2 regions of the Streptomyces sp. NPDC000941 genome follow, and region 1 is predicted to be linked to the other one. Evidence: predicted binding sites of a transcription regulator. Region 1 holds the regulator's gene; the other holds the start of a gene.
The links. The regulator HspR, encoded in region 1, represses chaperone genes until heat shock. The targets are predictions, from matches to a motif close to TTGAGNNNNNNNNNCTCAA.

Region 1 (15,397 bases):
CCCTCTGCGCGTTTCTTACAGGGTGCCCAGCTTCAGCAGCGACAGCAGCGCGATCAGCTGGATCGCCGACGCCCCCAGCGCCTTCTGCCACGGCAGGTCGTGCGACTTGCTCACCATCGACGTGAACAGCGCGCCCGCCGCCAGCCAGGTCGCCCACCCCAGCACCTGCACCGTCGGGCTGTCACCGCCCAGGAACAGCGCGAACACCAGCCGTGGTGCGTCCGTGATGGACATGATCAGCATCGACAGGCCGATCGTCGGTGCGTACGAGCCGTCGCCGCCCAGCTGGCGGGCCAGGGTGTGGGTGACCGCGCCCAGGATCAGGCCGCTGATCACGACGGTGACGCCGGTGACGAGGATCCACGGGATGCTGTTGCCCATCGAGGCGTTCAGCACGTCCTCGCGGGCCCGGTCGAAGCCGAAGACCACGAGCAGGCCGTAGACGAACGTCACGATCAGGGCCGGGCCCCACATCGCGTAGTCGCGCATCTGCCAGAAGGTGGCCGACGGGCGCAGCACGATGCCGCTCAGCAGCTGCTTCCAGGGCAGCCGGGGGCCGGCCGGCGGGGCGGTGGAGGCGCCGGCGCGGTAGGTGTTGCCGTAGCCGTCGTCGTACGAGCCGGGGTCGGGGCCGTAGCCGGGGTCCTGGCCGTACGGGTCGTAGGCGTCGGGCGCATCGCCGATGCTGAACTGCTGCGTATGGCCCGGATTGTTGTTGCTGTACGAGCCGCCGCCCTGGCCATAGCCCGGGCCCGGGCCATGGCCGCCGCCCGGGCCATGGCCCTGCTGCGGGCCGTAGTGCGGGTCCTGGCCGCCGAAGTACTCCGGCTCTCCGTGTGAGGCGGGCTGCTGCCACTGCGGCGGCTGCCCGCCGTGCGGCGGCGGCTGCCGGCCGTACGGCTGCTGCTGCGGTGGTTGCTGCTGCCCTTGTTGCGCGGACCGGGAGTCCCGTCCGCGTCCGATCCTGAATCCAGCCACGATTCGAACGTACCCGGTCGTAGCGACTGGGGTGCCGGACCTCTCAGAACAGGTCCGGCATTGCGGCCGACCTGTGACATCCCTTAGGGGGACCCTGAGGGGTTTTCCCCCGGGGCGGGCGGGGGTCTGCCGGTCGGTCGGTGTCCGTCGGTCGGTGTCCGTCAGTGGGTGTCCGTCAGCGGGTGTCCGTGGTGAAGGGGCCGGCGTTGAACGCGGTCTTGTCGGCCGTGCCGTCGGTGATCCACCACCACTCCGGCCGGTCACCGTACAGGGCGAAGACCGCGTCGCGGCCCCAGGCGAGGACGACCTCGTCCTTGCCGTCCTGGTCGAAGTCGCGGGCGCCGTAGAGCCGGGCGGCGCGCCGGGTCTTCCCTATCTTCTCGCCGTCCACGCGGGCGGGGGCGGTACGGGTGAGGGTGTGGCGGCGCGCGATGTCGCCCGGGGAGTCCGGCTGGACGGTGATGAGCTCGACGCCGCCCGTATCGAGCGCCACGGCCAGCTCGTCGGTGCCGTTCCCGTCGGTGTCAGCGGCTGCCAGGCCGCCCGCCATGTTCGCGATGTTGATGGGCGCGTCCTTGGGGGTCTTCTTCGTGTAGACGGTCAGCGTGTGGTCCACATCCGGCGCCTCCGTCTCGTAGCCCGGCTCGTTGTTACGGGTGCCGCTGTCGCCGACCGCCACGTCCCGCAGGCCGTCCCCGTCGAAGTCGCCGAAGGCGATCGCGTTGCCCTCGCGCAGCGGGTGGCCGGTGCGGGCGAGGCCGTCCGGGCCCGCGGTCAGGAGTACGGAGGCGGACTGGTCGTCGTCGTTCATGGCGTGCACCACCAGGTCGGTGGGCCGGTCGCGGTCGCCGTCGATGGTGTCCGCGAACAGCTCGCTGATGTCGCCGCCGCTGTCGAGCGGGCTCTGGTACGGCACCGCCCTGGCGGCCCTGCCGTCCCGGCCGAACGGCCCGTAGAGCAGGAGGAAGGACTCGCGGTCCGCGCGCACCATCGCCAGGTCGTGGTGGCCGTCCCCGTCGAAGTCCCCCACCGTCGGCCGTCGCAGGTCCACGCTGTCGTCCGGGCCGGCCAGCCGGGCGCGGGTGGCGGCGGCGCCGCGCCGCGGGCTGTCGGCGCTGCCCCAGGTGATGTACGGGACGGTCCGTACGGTGGTGTGGAGGCGGTCGGCCGCGGCCTCGCCGAGCCGCTCGTTGACCGGGGTGACCAGGTCGGCGTAGCCGTCGCCGTCGAGGTCTGCCGTGGCGATTCTGGTCGTGTCCACGGGCGGCACGTCCGCGCCGCGGGCGGGCAGGCCGAGGTCATCGAGGGTGAGCACGGTGCGGGTGGCGGGGTTGGCGCCGCGGGACGAGCCGTGGACGAAGGCGAGCCGGGTGGGCTGGGTCTCCTCCTTGCTCCCGACGAGCGTGAGCGCGAGTTCGGGGTAGCCGTCGCCGTTGAGGTCGTCGGGCAGCTTGCTGCCCTTGCCCCGGGGGATGGGCGCGGTCGCGGTGGGGGTGGTGACCGGGGCGCCGGAGCGGGAGCCACCGGGCGCCGCCGTCCGCTCGTCTCCCTTCTGGCCCCTGAAGTCCTTGGGGTCCTTGAGGCCGTCGTCGCCGGAACCGCCGGAACCGCCGGAGCTGCCGCATGCGGTGAGCAGCGCCGCCAGAGTCGCCGCGGCGCAGGCCAGCGCCCCGGGGCGGCGGGCGGTCGGGGTCCTTCGGCTGCGGGGGTGCATGGGCGGGCTCCTAGGGGGTGCGGCGGGTGGTACGTGTGCGGCTGTTGCTTCTCGTGACGGCGCCGCCGAGGGGGCGCGCGGGGCGTACGGGGCGCACGGGGGAGCGCGTACGTTACGGCCTCCCGGGGTCGGCCTTATGCGGAGCCGGGAACTCCTGGCGGGTGTGACTCGTGGGGCGTTCGAAGGGTTGCGCGTCCATGGTGCGGGGGTGTTGTGAAGGCGAACTGGCAGGGAGCGCGAGTCAGTTGTCGTTGTTCCGGGGTGAGGGGAGCGGAGCCGAAGCGCCCTCTGTATCGGCGGGACAAGGGATGTATGTCGGTATCTTCCGGGCGTTTCAGTTTCGGAAGATCTGGTTGGCTGTAGAGATGACTTTTGGTGCGGAAGGGCTGTTCAGGACATTCCTGTGCGGAGGTTTGGGGCATGATCCTGTAGAGATCCGCAACGTTGTTGTGAGAAGGGCCAATTCGCGGTCAGGATCGAGTCATGTTCGGAGCGGTTGAGGCGGGGGCGGCCATGGTCGTACTGCACGGCATGCGGGTGGTTTTTGAGCGGGTGAAAAGGACGTGGGGGAGGGGAGCGGGCGGAGCGTAATCAGATGTCGGATACAAGTGGTCGGCCGGCCGCGGCGGATGCCGCTCGCCCGCCGGAGGACGAGAGCGACAGAAGCGGTGACGGTGACATGGCCGGATCCTTCGGCCTGTCCCGGGTGCCGCTGGCCCGCGCGCTGACCGACCGTCGGCAGCGCGGGCGCCGCGCACGCCCGCGCGCGGAGGCTGAGGACGGGGCTGGGGCCGAAGCAGGGGACGGGGTCGGGCCGTGCGCGGAAGCTGAGGCCGGGGCTGGGGTCGAGGCCGGGGTCGGTGAGCACCATGGCGAAGCGATTCCGCAGCCGTTACCGTCGCCCGACGGCGGCCCCGAGCCGCCCCCGGAGCCCGACCGCCGAGACGCGGAAAATGAACCGGGAGCCCGCGCTTCGGGAGCCCGTGCCCCACACCGCCGTGCCCCACACCGCCGTGCCCCGGAAAGCCGTGCCCCGGAGAGCCGCGAGCCCGCCGGCCGCGTCACCCGGCCTGCCCCCGCCCCCGCCCCCTCCACCCGGCCGACCCGCCCAGCCCGCCCGACCCGCCCCGCCCGGTCCGTGCTGCGCGCCGTGCCCCGCCTCACCCGTACGGTCGCGAGCCAGGTGTTCTTCCTGCAGGTGGCGGTCGTGCTGCTGCTCGCCGTCGCCGCCGCGGCGGCCCTCGTGCTGCAGTCCAGGCACGACACCGACCTGGAGGCCCGCCGCCGCTCGCTGGCCGTCGCCGAGGCCTTCGCCAGCGCCCCGGGCATGGTCGAGGCGCTGCGCTCCCCCGACCCGACCGCGATCCTGCAGCCGCGCGCCGAGCGCGCCCGCAACAGGGCCGGCGTCGACTTCGTCGTCGTCCTGACGACGGACGGGATCCGCTACACCCACCCCACCGCGAGCGAGATCGGCCACCACTTCCGCGGGAGCTACCGCGAGGCCGCGGAGGGCGGCACCGTCACGGAGACGTCCACGGGCACGCTGGGCCCCTCCGTACGGGCCGTGGTGCCCGTCACCGACAGCCGGGGCAAGGTCGTCGGGCTGGTCGCCGCCGGGATCACGGTGAAGAAGGTGAGCGGCGCGGTCGACCGGCAGCTGCCGATCCTCCTCGGCGGTGTCGCCGCCGCCCTCACCCTGGCCATGGGCGGTACGGCGCTGGTCAGCAGGCGGCTGCGCCGGCAGACCCACGGCCTGGACCCGGGCGAGATGACCCGGATGTACGAGCACCATGACGCGGTGCTGCATGCCGTACGGGAGGGCGTGCTGATCGTCGACGGCGACCGGCGGCTGATGCTGGCCAACGACGAGGCGCGCCGGCTGTTCGACCTGCCGCCGGACGCCGAGGGGCGCCCCGTCGCCGACCTCGGCTTCGACGAGAGCACGGCCGAGCTGCTGGTCTCGGGCCGCGCCGCCACCGACGAGGTGCACAAGGCGGGCGAGCGGCTGCTGACCGTCAGCCACCGGCCGACCGACCGCAACGGCGGGCCGCCCGGCAGCGTCGCGACCCTCCGGGACACCACCGAGCTGCGTACGCTGTCCGGCAAGGTCGATCTGGCCCGCAAGCGGCTGAAGTTGCTGTACGACGCGGGTCTGCGGATCGGCACCACGCTGGATGTGGTGCGTACGGCCCAGGAGCTGACCGAGTACGCGGTGGAACGGTTCGCCGACTATGTGGCGGTGGACCTGGTGGACCCGGTGCTGCGCGGCGAGGAGCCGAACGGCGCGGCGACGGGCAGCGGCTCCACGGCGCGCACCTCGCTGCGCCGCACCGCCCTCAGCGGCATCCGCGAGGACGTACCGCTCTATCCGCTGGGCGGGATGATCCGTTACGGGCCCGCCACGCCCCAGGCCAAGGGGTACGCCAGCGGTGAGACGACGGTGGAGGCCGTGCTTCCCGACTTCGCCGGGTGGCATGAGCACGATCCGGAGCGGGCGCGGGCGATCGTCGACTGCGGCATCCACTCCATGATCGCGGTCCCGCTGCGGGCCCGGGGCGTGATCCTGGGCATCGCCACGTTCATGCGCTCGGAGAAGCCCGAGCCCTTCGAGGAGGACGACGTCTCCCTCGCGGAGGAACTGGTCGCCCGGGCCGCGGTGTCCATCGACAACGCGCGGCGCTATACGCGCGAGCACACGATGGCCGTGACGCTGCAGCGCAGCCTGCTGCCGCAGGTGCTGCCCGAGCAGAGCGCGCTGGATGTGGCGTATCGCTATCTGCCGGCGGAGTCGGGGGTGGGCGGCGACTGGTTCGATGTGATTCCGCTGCCGGGGGCGCGGGTGGCGCTGGTGGTGGGCGATGTGGTCGGGCACGGGCTGCATGCCGCGGCCACGATGGGGCGGCTGCGTACCGCCGTGCACAACTTCTCCACCCTCGATCTGCCGCCCGACGAGATCCTTTCCCACCTGGACGATCTGATCGCCCGGATCGACCAGGACGAGACCTCGGAGAGCCTGGAAGGCGGCGGTGTGATCATCGGCGCCACCTGTCTGTACGCGATCTACGACCCGGTCTCCCGGCGCTGCACGATGGCCCGGGCCGGACATCCGCCGCCCGCGGTGGTCGCCCCCGACGGCTCCGTGGAGTTCCCCGAGGTGCCCGCCGGGCCGCCGCTGGGCCTGGGCACCCTGCCCTTCGAGACGGTGGAGCTGCAGCTGCCCGAGGGCAGCCATCTCGTGCTCTACACCGACGGCCTGGTCGAGAAGCGCGACCGGGACATCGAGGAGGGCCTGGAGCTGCTGCGCGCCTCCCTCTCCCACGCCGGGCGGACGCCGGAGGAGACCTGTACGGCGGTGCTCGCCGAGATGCTGCCCGACACCCCCGGCGACGACATCGCGCTGATCGTCGCGTGTACGCGGGTGCTGGAGCCGGAGCGGATCGCGGACTGGGAGGTGCCGTCCGAACCGGCCCTGGTCTCCGCGGTGCGCGCCGCCGTGGCGGCGCGGCTGGCCGAGTGGGATCTGGGCGACGTCGCGTTCACCACCGAGCTCATCCTCAGCGAGCTGATCACCAACGCGATCCGGTACGCGACCGGGCCGATCCGGGTGCGGCTGCTGTGCGACCGCAGCCTGATCTGCGAGGTGTCCGACACCAGCAGCACCTCGCCGCATCTGCGGTACGCGGCGACGGAGGACGAGGGCGGGCGCGGGCTGTTCCTCGTCTCGCGCTTCGCCGACCGGTGGGGGACGAGATACACGGCGGAGGGCAAGGTCATCTGGACGGAGCAGACACTGCCGGAGCGCGGTAAGCGGCGGGGGTAGGGTGCCTGACCCCACGCCGTAAAGACGCAACGGCCCCAATGCCCGACGGGCTTGATCCGGTCAGTCGGATCAAGCCCGTCGGCGCGTCTGGAGATGTCCGCTACTTCACCGGCTCCGGCTCCGGTTCCTCCGCCGTCTCGCCGTCGTCCTCCGGCTCCCCGGGCGTCCTGACGGAGTCGAGCAGCAGCTGCGCGACGTCCACGACCTGCAGCGACTCCTTCGCCTTGCCATCGTTCTTTTTGCCGTTGACGGAGTCGGTCAGCATGACGAGGCAGAACGGGCAGGCGGTGGAGACGATGTCCGGGTTGAGGGACAGCGCCTCGTCCACGCGCTCGTCGTTGATGCGCTTGCCGATGCGCTCTTCCATCCACATCCGGGCGCCACCCGCGCCACAGCAGAAGCCGCGCTCCTTGTGGCGGTGCATCTCCTCGTTGCGCAGCCCGGGCACCTTGGCGATGATCTCGCGCGGCGGGGTGTAGACCTTGTTGTGCCGGCCCAGGTAGCAGGGGTCGTGGTAGGTGATGAGCCCTTCGACCGGGGTGACCGGGATCAGCTTGCCCTCGTCGATGAGGTGCTGCAGCAGCTGGGTGTGGTGGATGACCTCGTAGTGGCCGCCGAGCTGCGGGTATTCGTTCGCGATCGTGTTGAAGCAGTGCGGGCAGGTCGCGACGATCTTCTTCTTGGACTTCTCGACGACCACACCCTCATCAGCATCCTCGCCGAAGGCCATGTTCAGCATCTCGACGTTCTGCTGGCCGAGCTGCTGGAAGAGGAATTCGTTGCCCAGGCGGCGGGCGGAGTCACCGGTGCACGCCTCGTCGCCGCCCATGATCGCGAACTTGACGCCCGCGATGTGCAGCAGTTCCGCGAAGGCCTTGGTGGTTTTCTTCGCGCGGTCTTCAAGCGCGCCCGCGCAGCCGACCCAGTAGAGGTAGTCGACCTCGGACAGGTCCTCGACGTCCTTGCCGACGACCGGGACCTCGAACTCGACTTCCTTGGTCCATGCCAGCCGCTGCTTCTTCGCGAGCCCCCAGGGGTTGCCCTTCTTCTCCAGGTTCTTGAGCATCGTGCCCGCCTCCGACGGGAACGAGGACTCGATCATCACCTGGTAGCGGCGCATGTCCACGATGTGGTCGACGTGCTCGATGTCGACGGGGCACTGCTCGACACAAGCGCCGCAGGTGGTGCAGGACCACAGCACATCGGGGTCGATGACGCCATTCTCTTCCAGCGTGCCGATCATCGGCCGCTCGGCCTCGGCCAGCGCCGCGGCGGGTACGGAGGCAAGCTGCTCCTCGGACGCCTTCTCCTCCCCCTCGGCGTCCTTCCCGCCGCCCGCGAGCAGATACGGCGCCTTGGCGTGCGAGTGGTCGCGCAGCGACATGATCAGCAGCTTGGGCGAGAGCGGCTTGCCGGTGTTCCAGGCGGGGCACTGCGACTGGCAGCGGCCGCACTCGGTGCAGGTGGAGAAGTCGAGCAGGCCCTTCCAGGAGTAGTGCTCGATCTGCGAGACGCCGAACTGGTCGTCCTCGCCCGGGTCCTCGAAGTCGATCGGCTTGCCGGCCGAGGTCATCGGCTGCAGCGCGCCAAGCGCCACGTCCCCGCTCGACTCGCGCTTGAACCAGATGTTGGGGAAGGCGAGGAAGCGGTGCCAGGCGACGCTCATGTCGATGTTCACGGAGACCGTGATCATCCAGACCATCGTCGTCCCGAGCTTGATCATCGCGAACAGGTAGGTCAGGTTCTGCACGGTGCCGATGCTGAGGCTCTTGAAGAGCAGCACCAGCGGATACGAGGCGAAGTACTCCGGCTCGTACGAGTCGACGTGGTGCAGCGCGCCTTCCGTGCCGCGCAGCGCCATGATCGCCAGGCCGATGATGAGGATGACGTACTCGACGAAGTACGCCTGCCAGGCCGTGGAACCGGCGAACCGCGACTTGCGGCCGGCCCGGCTGGGCAGGTTGAGCAGCCGGATCACGATCAGGGTCGCGATGCCGAGCGTGGTCATCGTGCCGATGAACTCGACGTACAGCTCGTACGGGAGGAAGCCGCCGAGGATCGGCAGCGTCCAGTCCGCCTGGAAGAGCTGGCCGTAGGCGTTGATGATGGTCGGCGGCAGGGTCAGGAAGCCGATCGCGACGAACCAGTGGGCGATGCCGACGATGCCCCACTTGTTCATCCGGGTGTGCGCCAGGAACTCCTTCACCAGCGTCACGCTGCGCTGATAGGGGTTGTCGGTCCGGGCGCCCGCCGGCACCGGCGCGCCGAGTTTGAAGAAGCGCACGAACTGCGCGATGGCGCGGCCGAGCAGGGCAACGCCGACCGCGGTGAGGACCAGCGACACGATGATCGCGGCGAGTTGCATGGGGGCTCCTCGAACCTGCGAGAGCGGAATTACTAAGCAGTAACTTATCTGGTCTTGACCGAGATTACCCGGGGAAGCGCTGGCCTATGTAGCCGACCGGCCGGTGATCTGCGTCGCTTGGCCGCCGCGTGGCCGCGTCTACGGGGGTCGTGCGGGGGTCGTGCGGGGGCCATGCGGGAGTCGCGTGGGGTTCGCATGGGGGGCCATGTCCCCGGTCCTCCCTTCCTCTTGTCCGTGTCCTGTCCATAAGGGCCATATAAAAGTTGAGCCCACTCGACTCAGGTCTGTTGACACGCAGAAGTTGATCATGCACTCTTGAGCCTGTTCCACTCAATGCTGTGTAGCTGGAGGATTGCGAAATGGCTCGTGCGGTCGGCATCGACCTGGGTACGACGAACTCCGTCGTCAGTGTGCTCGAAGGCGGTGAGCCCACCGTCATCACCAACGCCGAGGGCGCCAGGACCACGCCGTCCGTCGTCGCCTTCGCCAAGAACGGCGAGGTCCTGGTCGGTGAGGTCGCCAAGCGCCAGGCCGTGACCAACGTGGACCGGACCATCCGGTCGGTCAAGCGCCACATGGGCACCGACTGGCACATCAACCTCGACGGCAAGAACTTCAACCCGCAGCAGATGAGCGCCTTCATTCTGCAGAAGCTCAAGCGGGACGCCGAGGCCTACCTGGGCGAGAAGGTCGCGGACGCGGTCATCACCGTCCCGGCGTACTTCAACGACGCCGAGCGCCAGGCCACCAAGGAAGCCGGTGAGATCGCGGGCCTCAACGTCCTGCGTATCGTCAACGAGCCTACCGCCGCCGCCCTCGCCTACGGGCTCGAGAAGGACGACCAGACCATTCTGGTCTTCGACCTCGGCGGCGGCACCTTCGACGTCTCGCTGCTGGAGATCGGCGACGGCGTGGTCGAGGTCAAGGCCACCAACGGTGACAACCACCTCGGTGGTGACGACTGGGACCAGCGCGTCGTCGACTACCTGGTCAAGCAGTTCAACAACGGCCACGGCGTCGACCTGGGCAAGGACAAGATGGCCCTGCAGCGCCTCCGTGAGGCCGCTGAGAAGGCGAAGATCGAGCTCTCCAGCTCGACCGAGACCACCATCAACCTGCCCTACATCACGGCGTCCGCCGAGGGCCCGCTGCACCTGGACGAGAAGCTCACCCGCGCCCAGTTCCAGCAGCTGACCAGCGACCTGCTCGATCGCTGCAAGGTCCCCTTCCACAACGTGATCAAGGACGCGGGCATCGCCCTCTCCGAGATCGACCACGTGGTCCTGGTCGGCGGCTCGACCCGGATGCCCGCCGTCGCCGAGCTCGTCAAGGAGCTGACCGGCGGCAAGGAGGCCAACAAGGGCGTCAACCCGGACGAGGTCGTCGCCATCGGCGCCTCGCTCCAGGCCGGTGTCCTCAAGGGTGAGGTCAAGGACGTCCTGCTGCTGGACGTCACCCCGCTGTCCCTCGGTATCGAGACCAAGGGCGGCATCATGACCAAGCTGATCGAGCGCAACACGACCATTCCGACCAAGCGCTCGGAGATCTTCACCACGGCCGAGGACAACCAGCCGTCCGTGCAGATCCAGGTCTACCAGGGCGAGCGCGAGATCGCGGCGTACAACAAGAAGCTCGGCATGTTCGAGCTGACCGGCCTGCCGCCGGCCCCGCGCGGCGTGCCGCAGATCGAGGTCACCTTCGACATCGACGCCAACGGGATCATGCACGTCGGCGCCAAGGACCTCGGCACCGGCAAGGAGCAGAAGATGACCGTCACCGGCGGCTCCGCGCTGCCGAAGGACGACATCGACCGCATGATGCGCGAGGCCGACCAGTACGCGGAGGAGGACCACAAGCGCCGCGAGGCCGCCGAGACCCGCAACCAGGCCGAGCAGCTGGTCTACCAGACCGAGAAGTTCCTCAAGGACAACGAGGACAAGGTCCCCGGCGACGTCAAGACCGAGGTCGAGACCGCGCTCGGCGAGCTGAAGGAAAAGCTCAAGGGCGACGACACCGCCGAGATCCGCACCGCCACCGAGAAGGTCGCGGCCGTCAGCCAGAAGCTGGGCCAGGCGCTGTACGCCAACGCCCAGCCGGACGGCGCGGGCGCGGCGGGCGCGGCAGGTGGAGCGGGCGCGGCCGGCGGCCAGGCCAAGGCCGACGACGACGTCGTGGACGCCGAGATCGTGGACGACGAGAAGGCCGACAACAAGGGCCAGGGCCAGGGCCAGGGTGGTGCCGCGTGACGGAGGAGACCCCGGGCTTCGAGGAGCAGCCCGACGTCCCCTCCGAGGCCGCACAGACCCCTGACGATGCGGCCAAGGGTGCCGCCGGGTCCGCCGACAAGGCGGGCCCGGCAGCCCCGGCAGGGGACCTCGAGCAGGTGGCCATCCAGGCCCAGCTGGACCAGGTCCGTACGGCGCTCGGCGAGCGGACGGCAGACCTCCAGCGGCTCCAGGCGGAGTACCAGAACTATCGACGCCGGGTCGAGCGGGACCGGGTCACGGTCAAGGAGATCGCCGTGGCGAACCTCCTGACCGAGCTGCTTCCCGTGCTCGACGACATCGGCCGCGCCCGTGACCACGACGAGCTCGTCGGCGGCTTCAAGTCCGTCGCCGAATCGCTGGAGACGGTCGCGCAAAAGATGGGGCTGCAGCAGTTCGGCACGGAGGGCGAGCCCTTCGACCCGCTGGTGCACGAGGCGCTGATGCACTCGTACGCACCGGACGTCACCGAAACCACGTGCGTGCAGATTCTGCAGCCGGGGTATCGAATCGGCGAGCGTACGATCCGCCCGGCGCGGGTCGCGGTCGCCGAACCCCAGCCGGGCGCCCAGCCCAAGGGGGACGAGACGCCGGACGAGGAGAGCGGTGGCCCGGACGAGGGCTGACGTGACAGCTGACGTGACAGCGGTGGCAGGAGAGGAGGGACGTCGAGGATGAGCACCAAGGACTTCGTCGAGAAGGACTACTACAAGGTCCTCGGCGTCCCCAAGGACGCCACCGAGGCGGAGATCAAGAAGGCGTACCGGAAGCTCGCCCGCGAGTTCCACCCGGACGCCAACAAGGGCGACGCCAAGGCCGAGGAGCGCTTCAAGGAGATCTCCGAGGCGAACGACGTCCTCGGCGACCCCAAGCGGCGCAAGGAGTACGACGAGGCCCGCGCCCTGTTCGGCAACGGCGGATTCCGCCCGGGGCCGGGCGCGGGCGGCCCCGGCAGCTTCAACTTCGACCTCGGCGACCTCTTCGGCGGCGGTGGCGCCCAGCCGGGCGGCGGCGGAGCGGCCGGCGGTTTCGGCGGCGGCCTCGGGGACGTCTTCGGCGGACTCTTCAACCGTGGCACCGGCACCCGTGCCCAGCCGCGCCGCGGCCAGGACATCGAGTCCGAGGTGACGCTGAGCTTCACCGAGGCGGTGGAGGGGGCCACGGTCCCGCTGCGGATGTCCAGCCAGGCCCCGTGCAAGGCGTGCTCGGGCACCGGCGACGCGAACGGCACCCCCCGCGTGTGCCCGACCTGCGTCGGCACCGGCCAGGTCAGCCGCGGCGGCGGGGGCGGCTTCTCGCTCACCGACCCGTGCGTGGACTGCCGCGGCCGCGGCCTGATCGCGCAGAACCCCTGCGAGACCTGCAAGGGCAGCGGGCGCGCCCGCAGCGCCCGCACCATGCAGGTGCGGATACCCGCGGGCGTCAGCGACGGCCAGCGGATCCGGCTGCGCGGCAAGGGCGCCCCGGGCGAGACCGGCGGCCCGGCCGGCGACCTGTACGTGGTGGTCCATGTGGACCCCCACCCGGTCTTCGGCCGCAAGGGCGACAACCTCACCGTCACCGTGCCCGTCACCCTCCCGGAGGCGGCGCTCGGCGGCGAGATCAAGGTCCCCACGCTCGGCGGCCCCCCGGTCACCCTCAAACTGCCGGCCGGCACGCCCAACGGCCGCACGATGCGCGCCCGCGGCAAGGGCGCGGTGCGCAAGGACGGCACCCGCGGCGACCTCCTGGTCACCGTCGAGGTCACCGTCCCCAAGGACCTCAGCGACGAGGCGCGCGAGGCGCTGGAGTCGTACCGAGAGGCGACCGCGGGGGAGGACCCGCGGGCGGAGCTGTTCCAGTCCGCGAAGGGAGCGTGACCCGATGGAGACGTCTGGCCGAGGGCCCGGAGGCAGAAGTGGCATGGGCGGGGCGAGGAGCCGCAACCCGTACGAGCTGACCGACGAGTCGCCGGTGTACGTCATCTCGGTCGCCGCCCAGCTCTCCGGGCTGCACCCGCAGACCCTGCGCCAGTACGACCGTCTGGGTCTGGTCTCCCCCGACCGTACGGCCGGCCGCGGCCGCCGCTACTCGGCCCGCGACATCCAGCTGCTCCGCCAGGTGCAGCAGCTCTCCCAGGACGAGGGCATCAACCTCGCCGGTATCAAGCGCATCATCGAACTGGAGAACCAGGTCGCCGCCCTCCAGGAGCGCGTCGCCGAACTCCAGTCCGCGGTCGAGGGCGCGGCCGCGGCGATGCAGCAGCGCGAGGCCGCGGTCCACGCCTCCTACCGCCGCGACCTGGTCCCCTACGACCAGGTCCGGCAGACCAGCGCGCTGGTGGTGTGGCGGCCCAAGCCCAAGCGGTCGGAGTAGCGCCTGGCGCTTCACTCCATCGAGCGGCCCGGTGACCGACCAGTCGGTCACCGGGCCGCTTTGGCGTGTGCATAATCACCGGCATGCGGTTCGGAATCCTCGGCGAGACCCGGGCGTGGCACGACGACGGGACCGAGGCGCCGCTGGGCGGGCCGGCCCGCCGGGCGCTGCTGGCGCTGCTGCTGGTCCGTCCCGGTGAGGTCGTGTCGTCAGACCGGCTGGCCGAGGAACTCGACCCGGGCGGCGGGCTGTCGGCGCATGCGCTGCAGTCCCAGGTGTCCAGGCTGCGTACGGCGCTGGGCCCGGCGGCCGCGATCGAGCGGGCCGGAGCGGGATATCGGATCGTGGTGGCGCCCGATGACGTGGACGCCTGCTGGTTCGAGCGGCTGGCCCGGGAGGGCCGGGCCGCGCTGCGCGAGGGCGACCCCGGGCGGTCGGTCGCGCTGCTGCGCGAGGCGCTGAAGCTGTGGCGGGGGCCCGCGTTGGCCGAGGTCGCGGTCGCCGAGAGCGAGACGGCCCGGGCCCCCGCCGTACGGCTGGAGGAGCTTCGGCTCGGGACGATCGAGGACCGGATCGAGGGCGAGCTGAGGCTCGGTGAGCACCGCGCGGCCGTACCGGAGTTGCGCGAGCTGGTCGGCCGCCATCCGCTCAGGGAACGGTCGGCGGGGCTGCTGATGCGCGCCCAGTTCGCCGAGGGCGGGCAGGCCGAGGCGCTGGTGGTGTTCGAGGAGACCCGGAGACACCTGGCCGAGGAGCTGGGCGCCGATCCCTCGGCCGAACTCGCCGCGCTGCACCGGGAGCTGCTGACGCTACTGGGCGCGCTCGGCCCGCGCGGGGACGGGCTCCAGCCGCAAGGCGGCTCCCACACGCCGGTCGACCGCCTGATCGCCGCGCTGTCGGACCGGATGCTCCTGCTCGTCCTGGACAACTGCGAGCACGTCGTCGAGGAGGCCGCCGCGCTGGCGGCGCGGCTGCTGGCGACCTGTCCGCGGCTGCGGGTCCTGGCGACCAGCCGGGAGCCGCTGGGCATCATCGGCGAGAACGTGTGGCAGGTGCGGCCGCTCGACGACGAGGCGGCGGTGCGGCTGTTCACCGACCGGGCCGGCGCGGTGCGGCGCGGCTTCAGCGCCGAGCCCGGGCTCGTACGCGTACGTCCTCGCCGGGGAACTGGCCGCCGCGCACGGCGACCACCGCGTCGCGTACGCCCGCTACGAGGAGGAGATGCGCGAGTACGCGACGGGCTGCCAGAAGATGGGCGACGGCGTCGCCAAGCTCATGGTCCCCCGTAACCGCACCCTCGCCGCGCTGCTCAACGGCTGCTACAGGCTCGTCCCTTACCTGCTGGGAAAGAACATGGCCACCAAGATCGCCCGCAAGACCGCCGAGAACATCACGCTGCGCGACTACGAAGCCCTTGTCGGGGCGTAGGTGGCGAGGTCGCATTCCCCGCAGGGAATTGCCGGTTGTGCGTGGCTTCCGCAGGATCGTTCCCCTCACCACGAGAGGGGAACGAATCCATGTCAGACATCGACACCGCCGAGGTCATCCGCCGCTTCAACGAGGCGTTCACCAGCCATGACCCCAGCGGCCTGGGTGACCTGCTGGCCGACGACTGCGTGATGGTGTCCGTCCAGCCCGCCCCGGACGGCACGCGCTACGAAGGCCGCGAGGAGTGCCTGAAGTTCTGGGCAGCACTCGCCGCCGACCTCAACACCAGCTTCACTCCGCACGACGTCTTCGTCGCGGGCGACCGCGCGACCATCCAGTGGCGGGCCACCTTCACCGACGGCGAGGCCACGTTCGGCGAGGGGCATACGACATCGGTGCTCGGCGTCAACGTCATGCGGGTGCGTGACGGCCGGATCACCGAGGCGCTGGGCTACTCGAAGACTCCGTGACGA
Region 2 (13,930 bases), on a different contig from region 1:
GGGTCGGCGTGTTCAAGGGAGGGCCTTCCGGTAGGGAGAATAAACCATCTAGTTGTTTTATTGCTGAGGCTGATACTGCTGCCTGGGCGGAGAGGTGTCAACCGGATGGTTTAATTCGTTCATGGCCTATGACGCGGAGGACACCAGACGGCGGATCTTCGACGCCGCTGCCGCCGAGTTCGCTGAGCACGGCCTGGCGGGAGCTCGGGTCGACCGGATCGCGACGGTCGCCAGGGCCAACAAGCAGGCCATCTATCTGTATTACGGGAGCAAGGAGAAGCTGTTCGCCGCCATCCTGCGGGCGAAACTCGAGGAGGTCCGCCTCTGCGTCGCCATCGATCCCGATGCGGTGGGCGAAACGGCCGGGCAGCTCTTCGACTGGTACCGGGAACACCCGGAGCTGATCAGGCTGCTGCTGTGGGAGGCGCTGGAGGCGTGCGACGAACCCGATGAGAGCGAGCGCAAGCGCCGTGACGGTTTCCGCGAGAAGGCCCGCCGGCTCGTGGACGTAGGCGGGGCCCACCACCTTCCCGAGGCCGCACGCGTGCGCGCCGCGCAGGACCTGTTGTTCACCCTCATGGGACTGATCGCCTGGAACTTCGCGGTGCCCAAGATGTGCCGCACGATCCTGGACGAGGAAACCGACCAGGCCGCCCTTGCCCGCCGCCGCGAGACGGTGATCGAAGCTGCTCGCACACTCGCCGCCACCGCCGGACGCCTCCACGGCGGGGTCTCGGGGTAACGGGACTCGGCCGAACCCGCCCCCTGCGGTGAACAACGACCACGGCGGGGCGGTGCGTCAGCGGCGTCAGGCAGGCGCGCAGCGGGCGGCCCGTTCCAGCAGGAGGTCGCGTTCGCGGGCGTTGTGGGTCTGGGTGGCCGCCCGCTCGAATTCGGCGCGGGCCTCCGCGGCGCGGCCCAGGCGTTCCAGGAGGTCGCCGCGGACGCTCGGCAGCAGGTGGTAGTCCTTCAGGGCCGGGGCGTCGGTGAGGGAGTCGACGATTTCAAGGGCGGGCGCGGGGCCCTGGGACATGGAGATGGCGACGGCTCGGTTGAGTTCGATCACGGGGGAGGGGGTCAGGGCCATCAGCCGGCCGTAGAGGGTGGCGATGGTGGCCCAGTCGGTGTCCTCGTAGCGGACGGCCTGGGTGTGGCAGGCGGCGATGGCGGCCTGGAGCGAGTACGGGCCGTGGCCGGCGCGGTGGAGGGCTTCGACGCCGCGGCGGATGAGGAGGCGGTTCCATTTGGCGCGGTTCTGGTCGGCGAGGAGTACGGGTTCGCCGTCGGGGCTGGTGCGGGCCGGGATACGGGAGGCCTGGAACTCCAGGAGCGCGGCGAGGCCGTGGACCTCGGGTTCCTTGGGCATCAGGCCGGCCAGGACGCGGGCCAGGCGGAGGGCGTCCTCGCACAGGGCGGGGCGGACCAGGTCGTCGCCCGCGGTGGCGGAGTAGCCCTCGTTGAAGATGAGGTAGATGACTTCGAGGACGGAGGCGAGGCGGGCGGCGCGGTCGGCGCCGTACGGAACCTCGAAGGGGACGTCGGCCTTGGCCAGCGCGCGTTTGGCGCGGACGATCCGCTGGGCGACGGTCGGCTCGGGGGCCAGGAAGGCGCGGGCGATCTCCTGGGTGGTCAGCCCGCCGAGCAGCCGCAGGGTGAGCGCGGCCCGGGCCTCGGTCGACAGCACGGGGTGGCAGGCGGTGAAGATGAGCCGCAGCAGGTCGTCGTCGATGTCGTCCGGGGTACGGTCCGCGAATCCGGGCTCGGACGGGGGCGTCTCCGTGAGGGACCGGCCGACCTCGGCCAGCTTGCGCGCGTACGTCTCCTTGCGGCGTACGAGATCGATCGCGCGGTGCTTGGCGGTGGCCATGAGCCAGGCGCCCGGCTTGTCCGGGACGCCCGACTCCGGCCACTGCTCCAGCGCGGCGACCAGAGCGTCCTGCGCGAGCTCTTCGGCGATGCCCACATCGCGCACGATGCGGGTGACACCGGCGATGATCCGCGCGGACTCGATTCTGAAGACCGTCTCGATCGCCTGGTCTGCTGCAGGGCTTGCTCCCGTCACGTCCACCCATCAGAGCAGCCGCACCACAACGAGGCAAGCGCGACCGGTCAGCCCTCGGCGATCTCGCGGACCTCGGCGGTGATGGTCCAGTAGTCCTCGTGGGTCTGGAGGAACCGCTTGGTCCACTCCAGCGCCTCGGCCTTGTCCTTGGCCTGGACGATCGAGTAGCCGCCGATGACCTCCTTGCTCTCGGTGAAGGGCCCGTCGGTGTAGCTGAGCTTGCCGCCGGACCAGGTGACCCGGGTGCCTTCGGAGGTGGGGGTGAGCCCGGCGGTCTCCAGCATCACCCCGGCCTTGGTGATCTCCTCCAGCAGCGCGCCCATACGCTCCATGAGCTCGGGGCTGGGGCCCTCGGCGGGGGCGTTCTGCTCGTCGATGCGGATCAGCGTCATGAAGCGCGGCATGGTGACTCCTTGGTTCTTTCGTTCCTTGGTTCTGCGGTTCTTTGTTCCCTGCTTTCACCCTTGCGTCGAACGGGGCACGGCCGGATCGACAGCCCCGGCAAAAAATCTTCGGGGTATTTCCGCACCGTGCGGCCGTGGGCGCTCGGGCGCACGATGGTAAGGACGTCGGCAGGGAAGAGGATGAGTACCGGTCGCCCACCACCCCGTCATCCCCTACGCCGCACCCGCCAGGCGGTGCGCGGCGGCGGGAGCGAGCGCACCGATCGGATGCTGCGGACGCTGCTGCGCCGCCGCAAGGAGCCGCTGACCATCTCGGACGTCACGGTCGTCGACCGGCCGCGGCTGCGCCGGGCGGTCGCCGCGACGGCGGTGGGCAACATGATGGAGTGGTTCGACTTCGGCGTCTACGCGTATGTCGCGGTCACCCTCGGCAAGGTCTTCTTCCCGTCGAGCTCACCGGCGACCCAGGTGGTGTCGACCTTCGCCACCTTCGCGGTCGCGTTCCTGGTGCGCCCGCTGGGCGGGCTGGTCTTCGGGCCGCTGGGGGACCGTATCGGGCGGCGGCGGGTGCTCTCGACCACCATGATCATGATGGCGATCGGCACCTTCGCGGTGGGGCTGCTGCCCAGCTACGCGGCCATCGGCTTCGCGGCCCCAGTGCTGTTGCTGGCGTGCCGGGTGGTGCAGGGGTTTTCGACCGGGGGCGAGTACGCGGGGGCGACCACGTACATCGCGGAGTTCGCCCCGGACCGGCGCCGCGGCTTCCTGGGCAGCTGGCTGGACTTCGGGACGTTCGTCGGTTACTCGCTGGGGTCCGGGGTGGTCACGGCGCTGACCGCCGTGCTCGGCGAGCGGGGGATGGTGGACTGGGGCTGGCGGGTGCCGTTTCTGATCGCGGGGCCGCTCGGGCTGATCGGGCTGTATATGCGGCTGCGGCTGGAGGAGACCCCGGCGTTCCGGCGGGAGGCCGAGCGGGCGGCGGAGGCGGTCGGCGCCGGGCGCGGGGACGTGGACCCGGTGGAGGAGGCGCGCCAGTCCGGTAAGGGCAGGCTGAAGGAGATCTTCACCCGGCACTGGCAGGCCGTGCTGATCTGTATGGGTCTTGTGCTGCTCTACAACGTCACCAACTACATGGTGACGTCCTACCTGCCGACGTATATGACCTCCACGCTCGGCCAGGACGCCACCACGGCCCAGGTGCTGGTGCTCGCCACCATGATCCTCGTCGCGTTGACGATCACCGTGGTGGGCCGCTCCTCCGACCGCTGGGGGCGGCGGCCGATGTTCATGGCCGGCAGTGTGGCGATGATCGCGCTCGCGATCCCGGCGGTGCTGCTGATCCAGGCGGGCGGGATTCTGATGCCCGCGGTGGGCTGTGTGATCCTCGGGCTGCTGCTGGTGATCTTCGCGGGGACCAGCGCGGCCACGCTGCCCGCGCTGTTTCCGACCCGGCTGCGCTACGGCGCGCTGTCGATCTCGTTCAATATCTCGGTGTCGCTGTTCGGCGGCACCACCCCGCTGGTCGCCTCCTGGCTGGTGGCGACGACCGGCGACAACCTGGTGCCGGCGTACTACCTGATGGCCGCGGGCCTGATCGGGCTGGTCTCCGCGCACTTCCTGCACGAGACCGCGGGCAAGCCGCTGCGTGGTTCGGGGCCCATGGTGGAGACCGTCGAGGAGGCGCGGAGGCTGGTGGCCGTGAGCCGGGCCCGGGCCGGGCGGCGGGCGCGGGATGTGTGGATCAGGCTGCGCCACCCGTGGGCGGCGCAGCGGCACCACCGGGACGGGGACGAGGGGCGGTGAGTTCGGTTCGTCCGACGCGTGCGGGTGCGGGGTTTGGAGGCGCACGATGGAAGTACGGCACAGGAGGTAACGCCATGTTGGAAGTCAAGACGATCGATAAGCCCGACGAGCGGCGCGACTTTCCCCGGGGCCACATCGAGGCTCTGCATCTGACCGGCCTGGATTTCGCCGTCGGCACCTTCGAGCCCGGCTGGCGCTGGAGGGAGTCGGTCCAGCCCATAGTCGGGACGGAAAGCTGCGAGGTGCCGCACCGCGGGATCATGACCCAGGGGCGGATGCGCGTCCGGATGGACGACGGGGCGGAGTCCGAGATCGGACCCGGCGATGTCTATGTCGTCCCGCCGGGGCATGAAGCCTGGGTGGTCGGTGACGAACCGGCCGTGTTGTACGACGTCGCCGGTGAGATGGCCACCGACTACGCGAAGGCGAAAGGTCCGAGCTGAGTGGCGATGGGGGACAGGGGCGGCGCCGGGCGGGGCCCGGTGGCGCCCCTCGTGTTCACGCCCGGCCCAGCGCCCTGGTGAGCGTGATCTCGATCAGCACCCGGTCCGGGTTGGGGGAGGGGGTGCGCTCGTAGCGCTCGGCGTAGCGCCGCACCGCGTCGTCGATGAGCTCGGCCTCGGTACGGATCACCGCCCGGCCCTCGAGCGTCGCCCACCGCCTCCCGGCCAACTGGCAGACGGCGACGGCCGCGCCGGAGGGGCCGGCCGCCTGGATATGGGCGACCTTCCGGCTGTGCTTGTTGGCGATGACGCGAGCGATTCCGGCCGCCGGGTCGTATGTGACACCGACGGGGACCACATGCGGCGTGCCGTCGGGGCGTGGTGTGGTCAGGGTGCACACATGGCGCTCGCGCCAGAAGGCGAGGTAGTCGGGGCCGGGGTCGCGGGGGTCGAGGGCCATGGTGGTCAATCTATCGGCTGTGCTGTTCACGGTGGCCGCCGCTCCCGACCCCTCACGCTCGAGCACTTGAGTGGAATAGACTCAACTTTACGGATGTCGGGCACGGCAGGGATTGAGTACGAATTGAGTGCCACCAGCGCGATGAGGAGGAACACGGGGACGTGGACGCCGAGCTGACCAACAAGAGCCGGGCGGCGGTGAGCGCCGCCAATGACCGAGCCGTCTCCGCGGGGCATGCGGACCTGACGTCCGCGCATCTGCTCCTGGCCCTGCTGCAGGGCCAGGACAACGAAAACCTGATGGATCTGCTGGCCGCCGTGGACGCCGATGTGGCCGTCGTACGGGACGGCACCGAGCGGCTGCTGGCCGGGCTGGCGAGCGTGCGCGGGTCGACCGTCGCCCCGCCGCAGCCGAACCGCGAGCTGCTTGCGGTGCTCGCGGACGCCGCCGAGCGGGCCAAGGACCTGGGCGACGACTACGTCTCCACCGAGCATCTGCTGATCGGTGTCGCCGCCAAGGGCGGCCGGGCCGGTGAGCTGCTGGCGGAGCAGGGGGCGGGCGCCAAGAAGCTGCTCGCCGCGTTCGAGAAGGCGAGGGGCGGACAGCGGGTGACCAACGCGGACCCGGAGGGCACGTACAAGGCCCTGGAGAAGTTCGGCACCGACTTCACCGCCGCCGCGCGCGACGGCAAGCTCGACCCGGTCATCGGCCGGGACCAGGAGATCCGCCGCGTCGTACAGGTGCTGTCGCGGCGCACCAAGAACAACCCGGTGCTGATCGGCGAGCCCGGCGTCGGCAAGACGGCCGTCGTCGAGGGCCTGGCGCAGCGGATCGTCAAGGGTGATGTGCCCGAGAGCCTGCGGAACAAGCGGCTGGTGGCGCTGGACCTGGGCGCGATGGTCGCGGGCGCCAAGTACCGCGGTGAGTTCGAGGAGCGGCTGAAGACCGTCCTGGCCGAGATCAAGTCGAGCGACGGCCAGATCATCACCTTCATCGACGAGCTGCACACCGTGGTCGGCGCGGGCGCCGGCGGCGACTCGGCGATGGACGCGGGCAACATGCTCAAGCCGATGCTCGCCCGCGGTGAGCTGCGCATGGTGGGCGCCACCACGCTCGACGAGTACCGCGAGCGGATCGAGAAGGACGCCGCGCTGGAGCGCCGCTTCCAGCAGGTGCTGGTCGCCGAGCCGACCGTCGAGGACACCGTCGCCATCCTGCGCGGACTCAAGGGCCGCTACGAGGCGCACCACAAGGTGCAGATCGCGGACGGCGCGCTGGTCGCCGCCGCGACCCTGTCCGACCGCTACATCACCTCCCGCTTCCTCCCCGACAAGGCCATCGACCTGGTCGACGAGGCGGCCTCCCGGCTGCGTATGGAGATCGACTCCTCGCCCGTCGAGATCGACGAGCTCCAGCGCTCGGTCGACCGGATGAAGATGGAGGAGATGGCGCTCGCCCGGGAGACCGACGAGGCCAGCAGGCAGCGGCTGGAGAAGCTGCGCCGCGACCTCGCCGACAAGGAGGAGGAGCTGCGCGGGCTGACCGCGCGCTGGGAGAAGGAGAAGCAGGGCCTCAACCGGGTCGGCGAGCTGAAGGAGAAGCTGGACGAGCTGCGCGGGCAGGCCGAGCGCGCCCAGCGCGACGGGGACTTCGACACCGCGTCCAAGCTGCTGTACGGGGAGATCCCCGCGCTGGAGCGCGTGCTGGAGGAGGCCTCCGAGGCCGAGGCCGAGGTCCAGGAGGGCCGCGGCACGATGGTCAAGGAGGAGGTCGGCCCCGACGCCGTGGCCGATGTGGTCGCGTCCTGGACCGGCATCCCCGCCGGGCGGCTGCTGGAGGGCGAGACTCAGAAGCTGCTGCGCATGGAGGACGAGCTCGGCAGGCGGCTGATCGGCCAGCTCGAGGCCGTACGGGCCGTCTCCGACGCCGTACGCCGCACCCGGGCCGGAATCGCCGACCCGGACCGGCCGACCGGATCGTTCCTCTTCCTCGGCCCGACCGGCGTCGGCAAGACCGAGCTGGCCAAGGCCCTCGCCGACTTCCTCTTCGACGACGAGCGGGCCATGGTCCGCATCGATATGAGCGAGTACGGCGAGAAGCACAGCGTCGCCCGGCTGGTCGGCGCGCCCCCCGGCTACGTCGGCTACGAGGAGGGCGGCCAGCTGACCGAGGCGGTGCGCCGCCGCCCGTACAGCGTGGTGCTGCTCGACGAGGTCGAGAAGGCCCACCCCGAGGTCTTCGACGTGCTGCTGCAGGTCCTGGACGACGGGCGGCTCACGGACGGCCAGGGCCGGACCGTGGACTTCCGGAACACCATCCTGGTCCTCACCTCCAACCTCGGCAGCCAGTACCTGGTGGACCCGCTGCTCGGCGACGAGGAGAAGAAGCAGAGTGTGCTGGAGACCGTGCGGACCTCCTTCAAGCCGGAGTTCCTGAACCGGCTGGACGACCTGGTGGTCTTCACCGCGCTCAGCGGCCCCGAGCTGGCCCGCATCGCCGAGCTGCAGATCGACCGGCTCGCCGAGCGCCTGGCCGAGCGGCAGCTGAAGCTGGACGTCACCCCGGCCGCGCTGGCCTGGCTCGCGGAGGAGGGCAACGACCCGGCGTACGGGGCGCGGCCGCTGCGCCGGCTGATCCAGACGGCGATCGGCGACCGGCTCGCCAAGGAGATCCTGGCGGGCGAGGTCAGGGACGGCGACACGGTCCGGGTGGACCGGATCGGCGACGATCTGCTGGTGGGCCCGGCACAGTAACAGTCCGCCCGCACTTGCACGTCGGGGGCGGGTGTGAGGGAGGATGGCGGTATCCAGACGAAGGGAAATCCACGGTGAGCATCGACCCGTCCTCGATTCCGAATTTCGGGGGCCAGCCCGAGCCGCAGGGTCCGACGGGCCCCGTGCTGCCCGACCAGGACCTGGTCAAGCAGCTGCTGGAGCAGATGGAGCTGAAGTACGTCGTCGACGAGGAAGGGGACCTCGCCGCGCCGTGGGAGCAGTTCCGCACCTACTTCATGTTCCGTGGTGAGGAGGAGCAGCAGGTCTTCTCGGTCCGGACCTTCTACGACCGGTCGCATGAGATCGAAGAGAAGCCGCGACTGCTCGAAGCGATCGACGACTGGAACCGTCGCACGCTGTGGCCGAAGGTCTACAGCCACACCAACGACGACGGCACGGTCCGGCTGATCGGCGAGGCGCAGATGCTGATCGGCACCGGCGTCAGCCTGGAGCACTTTGTGTCCAGCACGGTCAGCTGGGTGCGGGCCTCGATCGAATTCGACAAGTGGCTGGTCGAGCAGCTGGGCCTGGAGGCCGATATCGAGTCCGACGGCGACGACAAGCCGGACGACGACGAGGCCTGAGGACGACGGGGCCTGACGACGAGGCCCTGACGGCGACGAGGCCTGGCGGCCTGAACCGCCCCGGGCCTTGATGACGGCTGCGGCCTTGATGAGGCCTGCCTACATCGGGATGCGGGCCACGGTCAGCAGATACGTCCCATAGACGAAGGAGAGCCCGGCCAGCGCGCCGCCAATCAGCATGGCGGTGCGCGGCCGGGCTCTCGCCATCGCCACGGCCACCGGGAGCAGGAGCGGGAAGGCGGGCAGCAGGAAGCGCGGCTTGGAGGCGAAGTAGCCGCTGCCTCCGAGGGTGATGGCGACCAGCACCAGCGTGTAGATCAGCAGCGAGAGCGGCGGCCGGTCGGCCGTGAGCAGTGCGAACAGCAGCAGTGCGACGGCCAGGATCACCAGCGCCACGAAGTACGCGAACGCCGCCTTGCTGATCAGCAGGTTCCGGACGAACCGGAGGGCGTTCACGCCGAAGTCGAACCGGGACCCCCATTCGTTCTGGACGGCGAAGTAGCCGTGCCAGCTGCCGCGCCGGTAGCCCACCCAGGCCAGATAGCCGAGCCACCCCAGCGGCGAGAGCGCGGCGCCCGCCCACACCCGCCACGACGCTTGGCGTCCCAACACTTCGGCGGCGGCTGAGCAGCAGACCGCCGCCACGACGGCGATGCCGTTGGGCCTGGAGGCCCCGGCCAGCAGGGCCAGCGTCCCCGCCCACAGCCAGCGCCGGGTCAGGACCGCGTACAGCGACCAGGCGGCCAGCGCGGTCAGCAGCGGTTCGGTGTACGCCATGGACTGCACGATCGCGTGCGGCAGCAGCCCCCACAGCACCACCAGCGCCGTGCCCACGCGCCGCCCGTGCAGCCGCTCCCCGACGGCGTGGATCCCCCAGGCCGCCACCCCCGCCGAAACCCAGGCGACCACGAGCCCGGCGGTCACCGCGGTGATGGGCAGGAGGGTGGTGAGGGTCCGCATGAGCGTCGGGAACAGCGGAAAGAAGGCCATGTCGCTGAAGGTGACGCCGTGCTTGGCGGGGTCCGGCGGGAGGGTGCTGTTGTAGCCGTGCCGGACGATGCCCATGTACCAGACGCTGTCCCAGGAGTAGCCGAGCAGCGTACGCGGATGCTTGCCGGCCCACCCGGCCCAGACCGCCACGCACACCAGCCCGATCAGCCGGCCGGCGGCGTACAGCCCGAGCGCGGGCGCGGCCCGGCGCAGCGAGGCGCACAGGCGGGTTGTGGCACTGAGCGGAACCGGGGGTGGCGCCGGGGGCTCCGGGGCCCGTATGGGCGCGCTGGTGTCGGCGGACACGGGGCACCTCCGGAGGGGGTACACGCGGCTGTCGCGTGCCGAGCCCCGGGAATGCGGCGGGGCCCGGCACACCACGACCATGTGCGACGCCGCGCCCGCCCGCGACCGGGGTGACCCGTACGGGGGGCCGGGGCCGGCTCAGCCCGCGAGGCTCTTGAGGCGGGTCGCCGCCTCTTCGAGGACGCTCTCGCGCTTGCAGAACGCGAAGCGGACGAAGGGGGAGCCCTGGTCCTGGTGGTCGTAGAAGACGGCGTTGGGGATCGCGACGACGCCGCAGCGCTCGGGGAGGGCGCGGCAGAAGGCGAAGCCGTCGGTCTCGCCGAGGGGGCGGATATCGGTGGTGATGAAGTACGTGCCGGAGGGGCGGAAGACCGTGAAGCCCGCGTCGGCGAGGCCGCCGGCCAGCAGATCGCGCTTGGCCAGCAGGTCCTCGCGGATGGTGTGGAAGTAGCTGTCGGGCAGGCGCAGCGCCTCGGCGACCGCGTACTGGAAGGGGCCGGAGGAGACGTAGGTGAGGAACTGCTTGGCGGAGCGTACGGCCGCGACCAGCTCCGCCGATCCGGTCACCCAGCCGACCTTCCATCCGGTGAAGGAGAAGGTCTTGCCCGCCGAGCTGATGGTGACGGTGCGCTCGCGCATACCGGGGAAGGAGGCGAGCGGGGTGTGCTCGGCGCCGAACACCAGGTGCTCGTAGACCTCGTCCGTCACCACCAGCAGATCCCGCTCGGTGGCGAGCTCGGCGACGGCGGCCAGCTCCTCGCGGGTGAGGACGGTGCCGGTGGGGTTGTGGGGGGTGTTGAGGAGGATGAGCCGGGTGCGGTCGGTGACCGCGGCGCGCAGCTCGTCCAGGTCGAGCCGGAAGGCGGCGCCGTGCTCGGTGGCGTCCGGGCGGAGGGTGACCGGGACGCGGGTGCCGCCGGCCATCGCGATGCACGCGGCGTACGAGTCGTAGTACGGCTCCAGGGCGATCACCTCGTCGCCCGGCTCAAGCAGCGCGAGCAGCGAGGCGGCGATGGCCTCGGTCGCGCCCGCGGTGATCAGCACCTCGCGGTCCGGGTCGTACGACAGTCCGTACCACCGCCGCTGATGCTCGGCGACGGCGGTGCGCAGCTCGGGGATGCCGGGACCCGGCGGGTACTGGTTGCCGCGGCCGTCGCGCAGCGCGCGGACCGCCGCTTCGCGCACCTCTTCGGGGCCGTCGCTGTCGGGGAAGCCCTGGCCGAGGTTGATCGAGCCGGTCTCCACGGCGAGCGCCGACATCTCCGCGAAGATCGTGGTGCCGAATTCGGCCAGGCGGCGGTTGAGCAGCGGTCGTCCCATGGGGGTCATCCTCCGCCCAACCTCTGGACTTCCTCAACTCCGCTTTGACACTCCCAGGGCCCGGGCATCGTTCACAACAGGTACGGACCGGTACCTCGCTACGGGGGAAACGGAAGGGAGCGTGAGGTCCGATGGCCTTCATGGTCGTGCTGATCGTGGTGGCGTTCGCCGTCGCGGCGCTGGCCGCGCTCGGCACCGCGCGGACCCGGCGGGCCAGGGCCTGGGGCACCTCCGCGTACGGCGGCAAGTCCCATGGCAGCTGGTGGGCCGGCTCCGACGGATTCGGGGGACACAGTCACGGGGGTCACGGGGGACACGGGGGACACAGCGGAGGACATCACCACTCGTGCGGTGGCGGCGGGTCGTCGTGTGGGGGCGGCTCGTCTTGCGGCGGCGGCGGAGGTGGTGGCTGCGGAGGGGGCAGCTGACTCACGGGGGGTCGGCTTCTCCATCCGCCCCGTGCGCCCGGCGTGCCAAGGCACGCCGGGCGCACGGCTGTTGAGCGCCAGTGCCTATTGAACACATGAACTGATAGGCGCCCGCAGGGGTGGAAACCTGGCGAAGATGGGTAAAAACGATGTGGCGCGCGCTCATTTCATGATTCCGTATACCACCGACCCTACGGACCCCGCGTGAGCCCGAGTCGGCGCATCCGAACGCGCCCGGCTCACGGCGGGGCGGGCCGGCCCATCTCTTCCCCCTGCGCTGTTTGCGGAGCCGACCCATGCTCACGACCCTCAAGACTGCCTACACCGACACCCGCGCCGACGACCTCGCCTGGTCCCTGGGGCGGGAGCCGCTCCCGGCCCTGGCCGTGCTCGATCTGCGACTGCGCGAGTTCTCCGTACAGTTGAGGCTGCTCGGGGCCTCCCATCAAGTCCTCATGGAGGGCGAGGAGGGCTCCTGTTCGGAGACCGTGGCCTGTATGTCGGGGAACAGCACCCCGCTGCCGATGGGCGTCTCCACGGTCGTCGACGGCCGCGAGTACGAATTCGCGGCGCGCGTCGAGGAACTGTCGCGCGGTTCGTTCGCGGGGCGCGCGCAGGAACTGCTCGCGCTGGTGGCGGACCATCCGCACGGGCTGGCCGGCACCTTCCCCGGCAGTCCGCACGCGTTCACGGCGATGGTCGCGCAGTGCCGCGAAGGGGTGCTGAGCTGGCGGACCTGGCACGCCTATCCGCAGGAGGGGCGGCTGGTGGCGACGCGTACATGTGTGGGGGCGCGGGTAGCGGCGGTGCTGTGAAGCCCCCTTCCGGGGAGTGGGGCTAGGCACGGATGAGCGGCGGGCAATGCATCCGTGTGGGTGACGGGGCATGGGTGATATGTAACGTAGCGTGCCCTTCGTGATCGATTCGCCGGTGCCCGCCGCCCCGAGTTCCGCGCCGAGTTCCGCGCCGAGCGACGCCCTGAGTTCCGCGCCGAGCGACGCCCCCGGCGCTGCGCCGAGTTCCGCGCCGGGCACGCCGTCTCTCGTCGAGCCGGAGCGCCCGGCGCGGCTGCCCGTCCCGGCCGGGCTCGGCCGCTTCGTCGTGCTCGGCACCGTCTTCGTCTGCGCCGCCTGCGGGCTCGTCTACGAGCTCGAACTGGTCGCCCTCGCCTCCTATCTGATGGGCGATTCGGTCACCCAGGCGTCCGTCGTGCTGTCGGTCATGGTCTTCGCCATGGGCCTCGGCTCGCTGCTGGCCAAGCGGCTGCGCTGCCGCGCCGCCGTCGGCTTCGGCGCGGTCGAGGCGGTGCTCGCACTGGTCGGCGGCTGCTCGGCGATGGCGCTGTACGCGTGCTTCGTATGGTCCGGGCAGTCGCGCGCCGCGCTCGTCGGCTTCTCGCTGGCGATCGGGGTGCTGATCGGCGCCGAGGTGCCGCTGCTGATGACCCTCATCCAGCGGGTGCGGCGGCAGGACGCGGGCGGCGCGGTCGCCGATCTGTTCGCGGCGGACTATGTGGGCGCGCTGGTCGGCGGGCTGGCGTTCCCGTTTCTGCTGCTGCCCGCGCTCGGCCAGCTGACCGGCGCGCTGGTGACCGGCGCGGTCAACGCGGTCGCGGGCGGGGCGCTGGTGCTGTGGCTGTTCCGCCGCGATCTGAGCGCGCGGGCGCGGTGGACGCTGGTCGTGACCAATGTGGTGGTGCTCGCGCTGCTGGCCGCCGCCGCGGCGCTGACCCCCGCCTTCGAGCGGGCCGCCCGGCGGGCCGTGTACGGGCCGGACATACGCGTCGCCGTACGGACCGGCGTCCAGGAGATCGTGCTGACCGGCGGCGGGGCGGACGGGCGGCCGCTGTCCCTCTTCCTCGACGGCCGGCTGCGGGTCAGCGGGCGCGATGAGCTCCGCTACCACGAGGCGCTGGTCCACCCCGCGATGGCCGGACCGCACCGGCGCGTGCTGGTGCTGGGCGGCGGCGACGGACTCGCGGTGCGCGAGGTCCTGCGGTACGGCGGGGTCGGCTCGGTCACCGTGGTCGAAATCGACGCCGAGGTGGTGCGGTTGGCCCGCACCGACCCCGGGCTGACCGCCCTGAACGCGCACGCCTACCGCGACCCGAGGGTGCGGGTGGTCACCGCCGACGCGTTCGACTGGCTGCGCCGGGCGGACGGCGGGGACGGTGCGTACGGCTCGGGAGGCGGGCCCGCCTCGCGTACGCCCGGTGCGTACGACGTGGTGGTCTGCGATCTCCCCGACCCCGGCATCACGCCCAGCACCAAGCTCTACTCCCAGGAGTTCTACGGACTGGTGGAGCGCGCGCTGGCGCCCGGCGGACGGCTCGCGGTGCACGCGGGAACGCTGAGCG

Region 2: clpB (ATP-dependent chaperone ClpB) is a predicted target of HspR. The motif match lies at 5,239-5,257, and genes of this name have one in related genera.

Annotation. Positions count from the first base shown of each region.
Region 1 covers NZ_JBSFMM010000117.1:18,587-33,983, forward strand. Annotated here, with positions in the region: gene ACWDSL_RS31475 (Yip1 family protein) at 16-981, opposite strand; gene ACWDSL_RS31480 (FG-GAP repeat protein) at 1,154-2,692, opposite strand; gene ACWDSL_RS31485 (SpoIIE family protein phosphatase) at 3,372-6,512, shown strand; gene ACWDSL_RS31490 ((Fe-S)-binding protein) at 6,613-8,877, opposite strand; gene dnaK (molecular chaperone DnaK) at 9,237-11,123, shown strand; gene grpE (nucleotide exchange factor GrpE) at 11,120-11,767, shown strand; gene dnaJ (molecular chaperone DnaJ) at 11,816-13,000, shown strand; gene ACWDSL_RS31510 (heat shock protein transcriptional repressor HspR) at 13,044-13,496, shown strand; gene ACWDSL_RS31515 (AfsR/SARP family transcriptional regulator) at 13,580-14,785, shown strand; gene ACWDSL_RS31520 (hypothetical protein) at 14,748-14,924, shown strand; gene ACWDSL_RS31525 (nuclear transport factor 2 family protein) at 15,014-15,394, shown strand.
Region 2 covers NZ_JBSFMM010000242.1:267-14,196, reverse strand. Annotated here, with positions in the region: gene ACWDSL_RS45035 (SDR family oxidoreductase) at 1-16, opposite strand, end outside; gene ACWDSL_RS45030 (TetR family transcriptional regulator) at 122-742, shown strand; gene ACWDSL_RS45025 (RNA polymerase sigma factor) at 809-2,062, opposite strand; gene ACWDSL_RS45020 (YciI family protein) at 2,110-2,466, opposite strand; gene proP (glycine betaine/L-proline transporter ProP) at 2,734-4,269, shown strand; gene ACWDSL_RS45010 (cupin domain-containing protein) at 4,344-4,712, shown strand; gene ACWDSL_RS45005 (pyridoxamine 5'-phosphate oxidase family protein) at 4,768-5,172, opposite strand; gene clpB (ATP-dependent chaperone ClpB) at 5,334-7,925, shown strand; gene ACWDSL_RS44995 (YbjN domain-containing protein) at 8,000-8,530, shown strand; gene ACWDSL_RS44990 (hypothetical protein) at 8,630-9,826, opposite strand; gene ACWDSL_RS44985 (pyridoxal phosphate-dependent aminotransferase) at 9,965-11,155, opposite strand; gene ACWDSL_RS44980 (DUF2617 family protein) at 11,871-12,389, shown strand; partial or broken gene ACWDSL_RS44975 (polyamine aminopropyltransferase) at 12,490-13,930, shown strand, end outside.